DNA from 3 places in the Pradoshia eiseniae genome. Region 2 is predicted to be linked to each of the others. Evidence: riboswitches for the same ligand, from Rfam matches in the RefSeq annotation. Region 2 holds a riboswitch; each other region holds the start of a gene.
The links. Region 2 has a riboswitch for S-adenosylmethionine ahead of CYL18_RS01570 (methionine biosynthesis PLP-dependent protein). Riboswitches for the same ligand answer to the same signal wherever they lie in the genome.
Positions count from the first base shown of each region.

Region 1: it holds a riboswitch for S-adenosylmethionine, as region 2 does, so the genes downstream of both, metK (methionine adenosyltransferase) here and CYL18_RS01570 (methionine biosynthesis PLP-dependent protein) in region 2, are expected to answer to the same signal.
Region 3: it holds a riboswitch for S-adenosylmethionine, as region 2 does, so the genes downstream of both, CYL18_RS03940 (bifunctional homocysteine S-methyltransferase/methylenetetrahydrofolate reductase) here and CYL18_RS01570 (methionine biosynthesis PLP-dependent protein) in region 2, are expected to answer to the same signal.

Region 1 covers NZ_PKOZ01000016.1:19,965-23,246, forward strand. The annotation lists gene metK (methionine adenosyltransferase) at 1-1,180, opposite strand, end outside; SAM riboswitch class I at 1,304-1,432, opposite strand; gene pckA (phosphoenolpyruvate carboxykinase (ATP)) at 1,759-3,282, shown strand, end outside.
Region 2 covers NZ_PKOZ01000001.1:313,243-316,524, forward strand. The annotation lists gene CYL18_RS01560 (patatin-like phospholipase family protein) at 1-337, shown strand, start outside; gene CYL18_RS01565 (M42 family metallopeptidase) at 379-1,425, opposite strand; SAM riboswitch class I at 1,555-1,673, shown strand; gene CYL18_RS01570 (methionine biosynthesis PLP-dependent protein) at 1,743-2,858, shown strand; gene CYL18_RS01575 (cysteine hydrolase family protein) at 3,053-3,282, shown strand, end outside.
Region 3 covers NZ_PKOZ01000001.1:781,042-784,323, reverse strand. The annotation lists gene CYL18_RS03940 (bifunctional homocysteine S-methyltransferase/methylenetetrahydrofolate reductase) at 1-1,580, opposite strand, end outside; SAM riboswitch class I at 1,666-1,773, opposite strand; gene CYL18_RS03935 (class I SAM-dependent methyltransferase) at 1,897-2,493, shown strand; gene CYL18_RS03930 (phosphatase PAP2 family protein) at 2,560-3,228, opposite strand; gene dapF (diaminopimelate epimerase) at 3,263-3,282, opposite strand, start outside.

The DNA of each region.
Region 1 (3,282 bases), on a different contig from region 2:
GCAAGTCTTCAGCCTTATCTGTTTTTTCCCATGGAAGATTCAGATCGTTGCGGCCAAAATGACCATAAGCAGCTGTTTGCTTGTAGATTGGACGTCGGAGATCAAGCATTTTGATAATGCCTGCTGGACGAAGATCAAAGTTCACACGGATAAGTTCCACTAACTTCTCTTCATCTATCTTGCCAGTACCGAATGTGTTCACGGAGATGGATACAGGCTGTGCAACACCAATCGCATAAGCCAGCTGGACCTCAGCCTTTTCAGCAAGACCTGCCGCTACGATGTTCTTCGCTACGTATCTTGCCGCATAAGCTGCGGAACGGTCCACTTTTGTTGCATCCTTTCCTGAGAACGCGCCGCCGCCATGACGAGCGTACCCGCCATACGTATCAACGATGATTTTGCGTCCAGTTAATCCAGCATCGCCTTGCGGTCCGCCAATAACAAAGCGGCCTGTTGGGTTGATGAAGTATTTTGTCGATTCATCAATTAAATGTGCTGGGACAACCGGTTTGATCACATGCTCCTTCAAATCCGCCTGAATTTCCTCCAATGTTGTTTCCGGATCATGCTGAGTCGAAATGACAATTGTATCTACGCGAACTGGTTTGTCATTCTCATCATACTCAACCGTGACTTGAGTCTTGCCATCCGGTCGCAAGTATGGGAGTACCTCTTGTTTCCGAACCTCTGTCAATCTTCTTGATAACTGGTGGGCAAGTGAAATTGGAAGAGGCATTAGTTCCTCAGTTTCATTGCAGGCAAACCCGAACATTAAACCTTGGTCACCGGCACCGATGGCTTCGATTTCTTGATCTGTCATCGTTCCTTCACGAGATTCAAGTGCCTGGTCCACCCCTTGGGCAATGTCCGCTGATTGTTCATCAATGGAAGTCAAAACAGCACAAGTCTCTGCATCAAATCCGTACTTCGCCCTTGTATAGCCAATTCCTTTAATCGTTTCACGCACAATTTTCGGGATATCCACATAAGTAGATGTCGTAATCTCTCCAGCGACAAGCACAAGACCTGTCGTTACAGACGTTTCACAAGCCACGCGCGCATTGGGATCCTTTGCAAGAATCTCATCTAGAATAGAATCGGAAATCTGATCGCAAATCTTGTCCGGATGTCCCTCTGTTACAGATTCGGATGTAAACAAATGTCTTTTAGTCGACATAAAAACTCCTCCTTAAATTCTTCTCTATGACGGCTACTCATTATCTTTAGTCATGTCCTGAATGCACAAAAAAAGACCTTCCTAAAGAGGAAAGGTCTAATATCTCACGAAATTCGCCTTTCACTCTCATCGTTCAAGGCTTCTATTAGCCTTGCATCAAGTTAGCACCTTTGCGTGAACCTCCATGGATTCAAACTGCAGGTTGCCCCGGCTTCATAGAGCTTTGTTCCCTCCACCGAGTCTTGATAAGAGTATCCGTTTCAAAGTTAAATCTTAACTTAATATACTATGAACTGTCAATATATGTGCATGATATAACGCATGAAATCTAAGGACAACAGGTATCGAAATAGTGCGAATAAACTGATATAATTATTGTGAATAATTAAACAAAGTACTTTAGAAATATATTAGAATGAGCTCCGCCTATGCTGCTTGAGGGAGGGAATGTTCTTACGGTTTAGAGAAGGTTGGTTAATATTTTTATTTACCTAATTAGTATGTTCAATTAATACGAATATGTTATACTATTTTCCATACGAGAGATAAATACAATAATTGGAAGAGGATGATTTCTTATGAACCAAGTTGAAATATCCAATGAGTTGAAACCACAGCTAACAAATGAGAATATGCACATCCAGTTATCCGTTCCTCAATTGGTTGAAAAAGTATTAGCAAGAAACGAAGGAATCCTGACATCAACCGGTGCCGTTAAAGCGGAGACAGGGAAGTATACCGGTCGATCTCCGAAAGATAAATATATTGTAGAAGAAGCATCCTCAAAAGACAAAATCGACTGGGGAAATGTGAATAGGCCTATTTCCGAGGATGCATTCGCTAACCTATATGAAAAAGTCATTAACTACTTAAACGAGAAAGATGAGCTCTTCGTTTTCAACGGCTATGCTGGCGCTGATCAAGATTACCGCCTTCCTATTCAAGTAATCAACGAATATGCATGGCATAACCTCTTTATCCACCAGCTGCTCATTCGTCCTACAGCACAAGAGCTAGGAAGCCATCACTCCGAGTTTACGATTATTTGTGCGCCTGGGTTTAAGGCAGATCCAGCAGTAGACGGAACGAATTCAGAAACGTTCATCATCATTTCTTTCGAAAAGAAGATTGTCTTAATCGGCGGTACAGAATACGCTGGGGAAATGAAGAAATCTGTCTTCTCCATCATGAACTATTTGCTGCCTGAGAGGGATGTATTCTCCATGCACTGTTCAGCCAATGTCGGCCAGGAAGGAGATGTCGCCTTATTCTTCGGTCTCTCCGGTACAGGCAAAACTACTTTGTCTGCTGACCCGAGCCGCCGATTGATTGGGGATGATGAACATGGCTGGTCTCCTAGCGGCGTCTTTAATATTGAAGGCGGCTGTTATGCAAAATGCATCAATCTTTCCCGGGAGAAGGAGCCGCAAATCTTTGATGCCATCCGCTTTGGATCTGTCCTTGAGAATGTCATGGTTGATGAGAAGACAAGAATCGCAGATTATGACAACGGCTTCCTGACGGAAAACACACGGGCAGCATACCCAATTGATGCCATCAGCAATATCGTTAATCCAAGCGTAGCCGGGCATCCAACGACGATTATCTTTTTGACTGCTGACGCATTCGGTGTTCTTCCACCGATCAGCAAACTCACAAAAGAACAGGCGATGTATCATTTCCTTAGTGGCTATACAAGCAAACTTGCCGGAACAGAACGCGGAATTACCGCTCCTGAGGCTACCTTCTCAACCTGCTTCGGTTCTCCGTTCCTGCCATTACAGCCAACTCGCTATGCTGATATGCTCGGCAAGAGTATCGAGGAACATAATGTACAAGTTTACCTTGTAAACACAGGATGGACAGGCGGAGTATATGGTACAGGAAGCCGAATGAAGCTTTCCTACACGCGCTTAATGGTGCAAGCTGCCCTTGAGGGTGAGCTGAATAATGTTGAAACCATAAAAGACAGCATATTCGGGTTGCACATCCCGCTTCATGTTCCAGGAGTTCCCGATTTAGTCCTCCAACCAAATAAAACATGGGCGGACGAAGAAGCTTACAACAAAAAAGCGCATGAATTAGCAGCAAAGTTCCGGGAG
Region 2 (3,282 bases):
AAAATCAGTGAGGGATGGAAATAAAAAGAATATTGTGGTCTTAACGAAGAATACGGGGTACATAGCGAGACCATCGAACTTAAATTGGTTCGCTATGCGCAAATACAAAAATTATACGGGTCTGTTGCGTACAATCAAGAATCATCACACCATCTATAACGAGACAGTCCGTTACTTGGAGGAAGAAGAGGAGAAAGGGAATATCGTCATTATTCGTCCTATGCAAAAGCTTGATGTATCATCAATTGGACGGAATCGGCGAAAGCTTGAGAAGCTCTATCATCAGGGGTATGCGGAAGCAAAAAAAGCATATCGAAAATTGAAGGAACTATTATAAGGAAAAAGAGGTGCGGATGGTATTCGCACCTCGTAAAGGGATTAAATAACGAGCTCTGACTGCATATAATGCCAAAGCAGATTAGCTGTGTGCTCAATTGAGCTGATATGAGTTCGTTCAAATGCATGGGAGGCATCGATACCGGGACCGATTAATCCGTGGACGATGTCAAATCCAGCGCGGATTGCTGCGGAGGCGTCTGAGCCGTAATATGGATAGATATCAATGCGGTAATCGACCTCATGCTTTTTCGCGAGCTCGACAAGGTGCTGGCGCAGACCATAATGATACGGACCGCTTGAGTCTTTCGCGCAAATGGAGACGCTGTATTCATCCGTTGTCTGGCCGTCTCCGATTGCTCCCATATCAACAGCCAAATATTCCACTGTCTCTGGCGGTATATTGGAGTTGCCGCCATAGCCGATTTCTTCATTATTGGATATGAGGAAATGGGTGGTGTAAGGAAGAGTAATATTTTCCTCTTTAAGCTGCTTGATCAAGTAGAGAAGAATGCCGACACTCGCCTTGTCATCAAGGTGCCTTGATTTCAAAAAGCCGTTGCCCGCAAGCTCTGCGCGAGGCTCAAAGGAGACAAAATCACCGACCTCGATGCCAAGCGCTTTCGTGTCTGCCTGTGATTTAGTGACCGCATCAATGCGGACTTCCATATGGTCGTCATCTCGTTTAATATCACCCATTTTTTGATAGACGTGGACAGATGTTTGCGTCAATAGAATGGTACCGGTATAAACGGTTCTATCTGCTGTGTGAATTTTGCAATATTCTCCTTCACAGGCATTCCAGCGGAATCCGCCAACCATAGTTAGTTTCAAGCGTCCGTTTGGCTTGATTTCCTTTACCATTGCTCCTAACGTGTCGACATGAGCCGTCAGGAAACGGTGCTTCGAGTCATCCTGCCCCTTAATTGTGGCAAGCAGGGCCCCTTTATTTGTGCGCCTGTTCTCAATTCCGTATGTATTCAGAAATTTCTCTGTATAACGAATGGCCTCTTCTGTATAACCGGTAGGACTTGGGATGGAGACCAAGTCTTTAATGTAGCGAAAAATCTCTTGTCCGTCTGCTTTCATTGGTAGACACTCCTTTTTGGTGGATAAGTCTATTATATACTTCTGCGAAAAAAGGGTACAACAGCTGAGAAATTTCTTGCTTTTTCCAATGCACCCGTGTAAATTATAATTAAATGAATATTCTAATAAATCTTATCGAGAGAGACGGAGGGACGGGCCCGATGATGTCTCAGCAACCGCCGATGTTTGTGTTCGGAAAGGTGCTAAATCCTGCAAGGCATGTTTTTTCGTGCCTCGAGAGATAAGAAGGAGAATTAAGGATCAATAAGTCTTCTTCTTGGAAGACTTTTTTATTTTTATTCGGGAGGGTCAGCATAATGACTACATGGAAGATTGAAACAGTATTAGCCCAAATCGGCAATCGCAGTGAAACACATACAGGCACGGTGAACCCGCCCGTGTATTTCTCAACGGCATACCGGCATGAAGGAATTGGACAATCGACAGGCTATGACTACACCCGGACAGGAAACCCGACAAGAGAGATTTTAGAGAAAGCAATCGCAAAGCTTGAAGGCGGTGACCAAGGGTTCGCCTACAGCTCTGGCATGGCGGCCATTCATGCTTTACTCACGCTGTTTGAACCGGGAGATGAGATTCTTGTCTCTGCTGACCTTTACGGAGGTACATATCGTTTGTTTGAGAAAACATGGAGGAAATATGGCATTTCCTTTGTCCAATGCCAGTCCTATGAAGATTTTTCCGAAGCCATTTCAGAACGAACAAAAGCCTTGTTTATCGAAACGCCAACCAATCCTTTAATGCAGGAAATCGATATCCGCGCACTTGGTAATCTGTGTGACGAGAATCGTCTATTACTGATTGTCGATAACACATTCTATACACCTATCCTGCAGCGGCCGATTGAGCTTGGCGCAGATATCGTTGTTCATAGCGGCACGAAATATTTAGCCGGCCATAATGATGTCCTGGCTGGACTAATCGTCGCAAAGGGTGACGATATTTGCCTGAAGCTAGATGAATATCAAAACGCGACAGGTGCTGTTCTCTCTCCTTTTGATTCCTGGCTAGTGATGAGAGGCATGAAAACACTTAGCCTCCGGATGAAGCAGCATGAAGAGAATGCCAAGAAAATTGCTGCCTTTCTAGAGGGAAGGGAAGAGATCATAGATGTCCTCTATCCAGGAAGCGGGGGGATGATTTCCTTCCGTATTCAGTCGGAGGAATGGGTCAATGACTTTCTGAAGGGCCTTGGCGTGATTACATTCGCTGAAAGCCTTGGTGGAGTGGAAAGCTTGATGACCTACCCGGCGACGCAAACCCATGCTGATATTCCAGAGGAAGTTAGGATTGCAGGCGGCGTCTGTAATAGGCTGCTCCGTTTCTCTGTCGGCATCGAGCATGCGGATGACCTCATTAATGATCTTAAAAGCGCTTTAGAAGCCGTCACCAGCAAACAAGTGAAGGCTTAAGATGATATTAGGAGTCAGTCCTATTTTATAGGGCTGGCTTTTTCATGCAATTGGTTATTTAATAACAAGAATTGAAAAAACGGAAAAGGGAGGAATTATTTTATTTTAAATGGTAGAATAGCTGTAAAATTACTTGTAAAGACATCACGCGATTTTTTTGTATTACCGGATGACAATTAAATCCTACAAGAGGAGTGATCAGGTTGAAAGCGTTGATAAATATTGATTATACATATGATTTTGTGGCGGACGAAGGAAGATTGACTTGCGGTGAGCCAGGGCAACTTATTGAAGATTATATTGTTTCTTTAACGAAGGATTTTATCGAACGGGAAGACTATGTTGTATTTGCGGTTGACGTTCATGATGAGGGAGATTCCTATCACCCGGAGACTCGCTTATTCCCCCCTCATAATATTCGCGG
Region 3 (3,282 bases), 470 kb from region 2:
CTCGTCAACGGCATAATCCCGATGAAAATTGGCGCTTGAATATGCTTGGTTGCTTCATAGACCTCACGAATTTTTTCAACCGAGAAGACTGGCTGTGTCAGAAAATAGTCTGCTCCAGCCCCAATTTTCTTCTCCATTCGCACCACGGCCTTGTCTATATACTTCACATTAGGATTAAATGCTGCAGCAACCTCAAAATTCGTCTGACCGCCAAGCGGTTTCCCTGAATAGGAGATGCCTGCATTGAATTGCTTAATCAATGAAATCAAATCAATCGATGATAAATCATAGACAGACGTCGCACCCGGGAAGTCTCCAATTTTAGAGGGATCGCCTGTCACTACGAGGACCTCATTCAGCCCCAATGTGTGCATCCCCATCAAATGGGATTGAAGACCAATCAGGTTATGGTCACGACACGTTAAGTGAACAAGCGGATTTTTCTTATGTTCTGCTTTTAGCATCGAGGCAATCGCCACATTTGATATACGCGGAGAGGCCAGGGAATTATCTGCAAGGGTAATCGCGTCAGCACCCATTTCATGCAAGTATTTGCTTCCCTTCATAAATTCCTCTACCCCGAGCGTTTTTGGCGGATCCAATTCAACTAGAATCGTCGGGTCTTGCTTGACTTTCCCTAGGATGGTTTGCTTTTTGGGATACTTAAACTCATATGTGTAGACATGAGTTTTTCGGCTGATAACCTCCTTCTTCTCCGTCAGAGGCACAAGTCCGAGTATCCCCCTCTTAATTGCTCGAATATGTTCAGGCGTTGTCCCGCAGCAGCCTCCAATCAGTCGAACCCCCTGCTCAATCAGCTGTTTCGCGGCATCCGCAAAATAATCAGCATTAGTTGAATAGACATAACGCCCGTTATCCAAATCAGGCAGACTCGCATTCGGATAGGCTGAATGGTACGTCTCTTTATTTAATGGCACTTCCTCAAAGGATCGAATCATATGATACGGACCCATCCGGCAATTCAGGCCGACGATGTCTGCTCCGTTTTCTTTAATCATCTCAAAGGCATCCTTAACCTGCATACCGTTTTGGAGCAGACCAACCTCATGCAAGGAAATATTGGCGACGATCGGCAAGTCCGTTTCCTTTCTCGCAATCGCCAGCACGCTCAATAATTCCTCCAGGTCATAATAGGTTTCCAAAATCAGTCCATCCGGCTTCTCTTGAAGCAGCGCATCAAGCTGCTCCTTGAAATAGACCCCGATTTCCTCCAAGCTAAGCTCAGACTTCCGGACACTCCGAAGGCCGCCAATCGTGCCTAGTACATAGACCTGACCATTTGCCGCTTCCTTGGCGAGCCGGACGCCCTCCCTATTAATCCTTGCAGTTTCCCCTTCCAGGCCATAGCGCTTCAGTTTATGATAATTAGCACCAAATGTATTCGTCTGTATAAGGTCTGCTCCTGCTTCTATGTATTCCTTATGTAAGGCGACGATTCGCTCCGGATTGGTGAGATTTAATTCCTCATAGCATGTATCTATCCCAAAGGAATAGAGTAATGTTCCGCTGGCTCCATCTCCCACAAGGATTTCTCCCTTAAGCCTCTCTAGTAAATTCATGATTTTCTCCTCCCTTGATATGCAGATGGATAACCGATTATAAAGAAAGAGCCTTTCAAAAATGAAAGCCCCTTGTTCAGTACGGCACTCATCTTCCAAGCTATGCTTGCTGGATTTAGCACCTTGGACTACACACTCGGTCCAGGTTGCTGAGGTTTCCTCGGGCCAGTCCCTCCACCTCTCTAGATAAGAAAATATTGGATTGTTTATTTAATTTACTACAATTTTTCAGTTATTTCAATTTATTTAGAAAATTATCTCCAAAAAGTTATCTACCTTCAGCTTTCGGGTAGTAAATGACAGAGGTGATGTAAACATGAAGGATTTCATTTCAAAACAATTTAAAGAACCGAAGGGTTTAGTGGGAAAAGCGGCCGGGAAAGTGATGGCTTATGAAAATGGCGCTTTATACGACTGGACTTTCCATAAGCTAGGGATCAATAATGGTGATATGGTGCTTGAGATAGGATTCGGTCCTGGCGAAGGCTTGAATAAGCTTCTTTCTTCCTTCCCGAAATGTACGGCCGATGGCTACGACCCTTCAGAGGCCATGGTTGAACTAGCTAAAGAGAAAAATGAGGATTCCATAGAAAGCGGTCGACTTCGAATCAGGAAAGGGACTGCCTTTGACGTACTAACGGAAAATCAATACGATCGCATATACAGTGTCAATAGCTTCCCGATGTGGGAAGAGAAAGAACAGGCCATTCAACACCTGCACTCTATTCTAAAAAATGAGGGAACAATATCCATCACTGTTCAGCCCCGGCAAAAAGAAGCTACCATCAAGGAAGCAATGAGGCTATCCGATGAAATATCAGCCTACCTGAAACAGGCTGGCTTCCATACAATCAAAATGGATGATAAAGAGCTCAAACCCTGCACTGCCATTTGCGTGAGCGGAACAAAATAGCGAAACAAAAACGCCTCCTCGCCAAGCTCATTTAAGAGAGTTGGCAAGGAGGCTTTAATGCCCTTACTATTTCCTCTTCCTTCTTCCCAGATAATCCACATACTTAAATACCACGGCAGAAATAATCAGCCAGACACCGCCGGCTGCATAACCGGCGAGTACATCGCTCGGATAATGGACACCCAGGTAAATACGACTGTAGCCCATAAGCAGGATCATCATGGAACAGACAAAATATACTGGAACTCTTATTTGCCACTTCTTCGTCATCCGTGTAGCAATAATCATCAAAGCACCATACAGAATAAAAGAGGACATCGAGTGCCCGCTTGGAAAGCTGAACCCATTTTCGACGACAAGCGGATTTAAGGATGGACGCTCGCGTTGAAATGTCCATTTTAAATAACGGTTAACGAAGGCACCGGATAGAGTGACATAGATGAGAAAGGCTGTACTCAAATAATTCCGTTTCCAGATAAACCAAATGGAAAAGAGGATGACCAGAACTGTATTCCCCTTCACTGATCCGAGGCTCGTCAATAAAACCAAAAGCTTTGTGCTCAAATCATTAATGCTTCCTTGCACGACGTGAATGATTCCCATATCAAAGCGGTACACGCTCTCTCCATCAATCCCTCTGGCAAGATCAATAAAGAGATAGGTTAATGATACCAGCAGGAGGATTGAAATAAGCAACCTCACTGGTTTAAATTGAAATCGTTCATTCAATGGCACAAGCTATCACACACCTTACTTTGTTAGTATACTATTAGATTGCCCCAACGATTT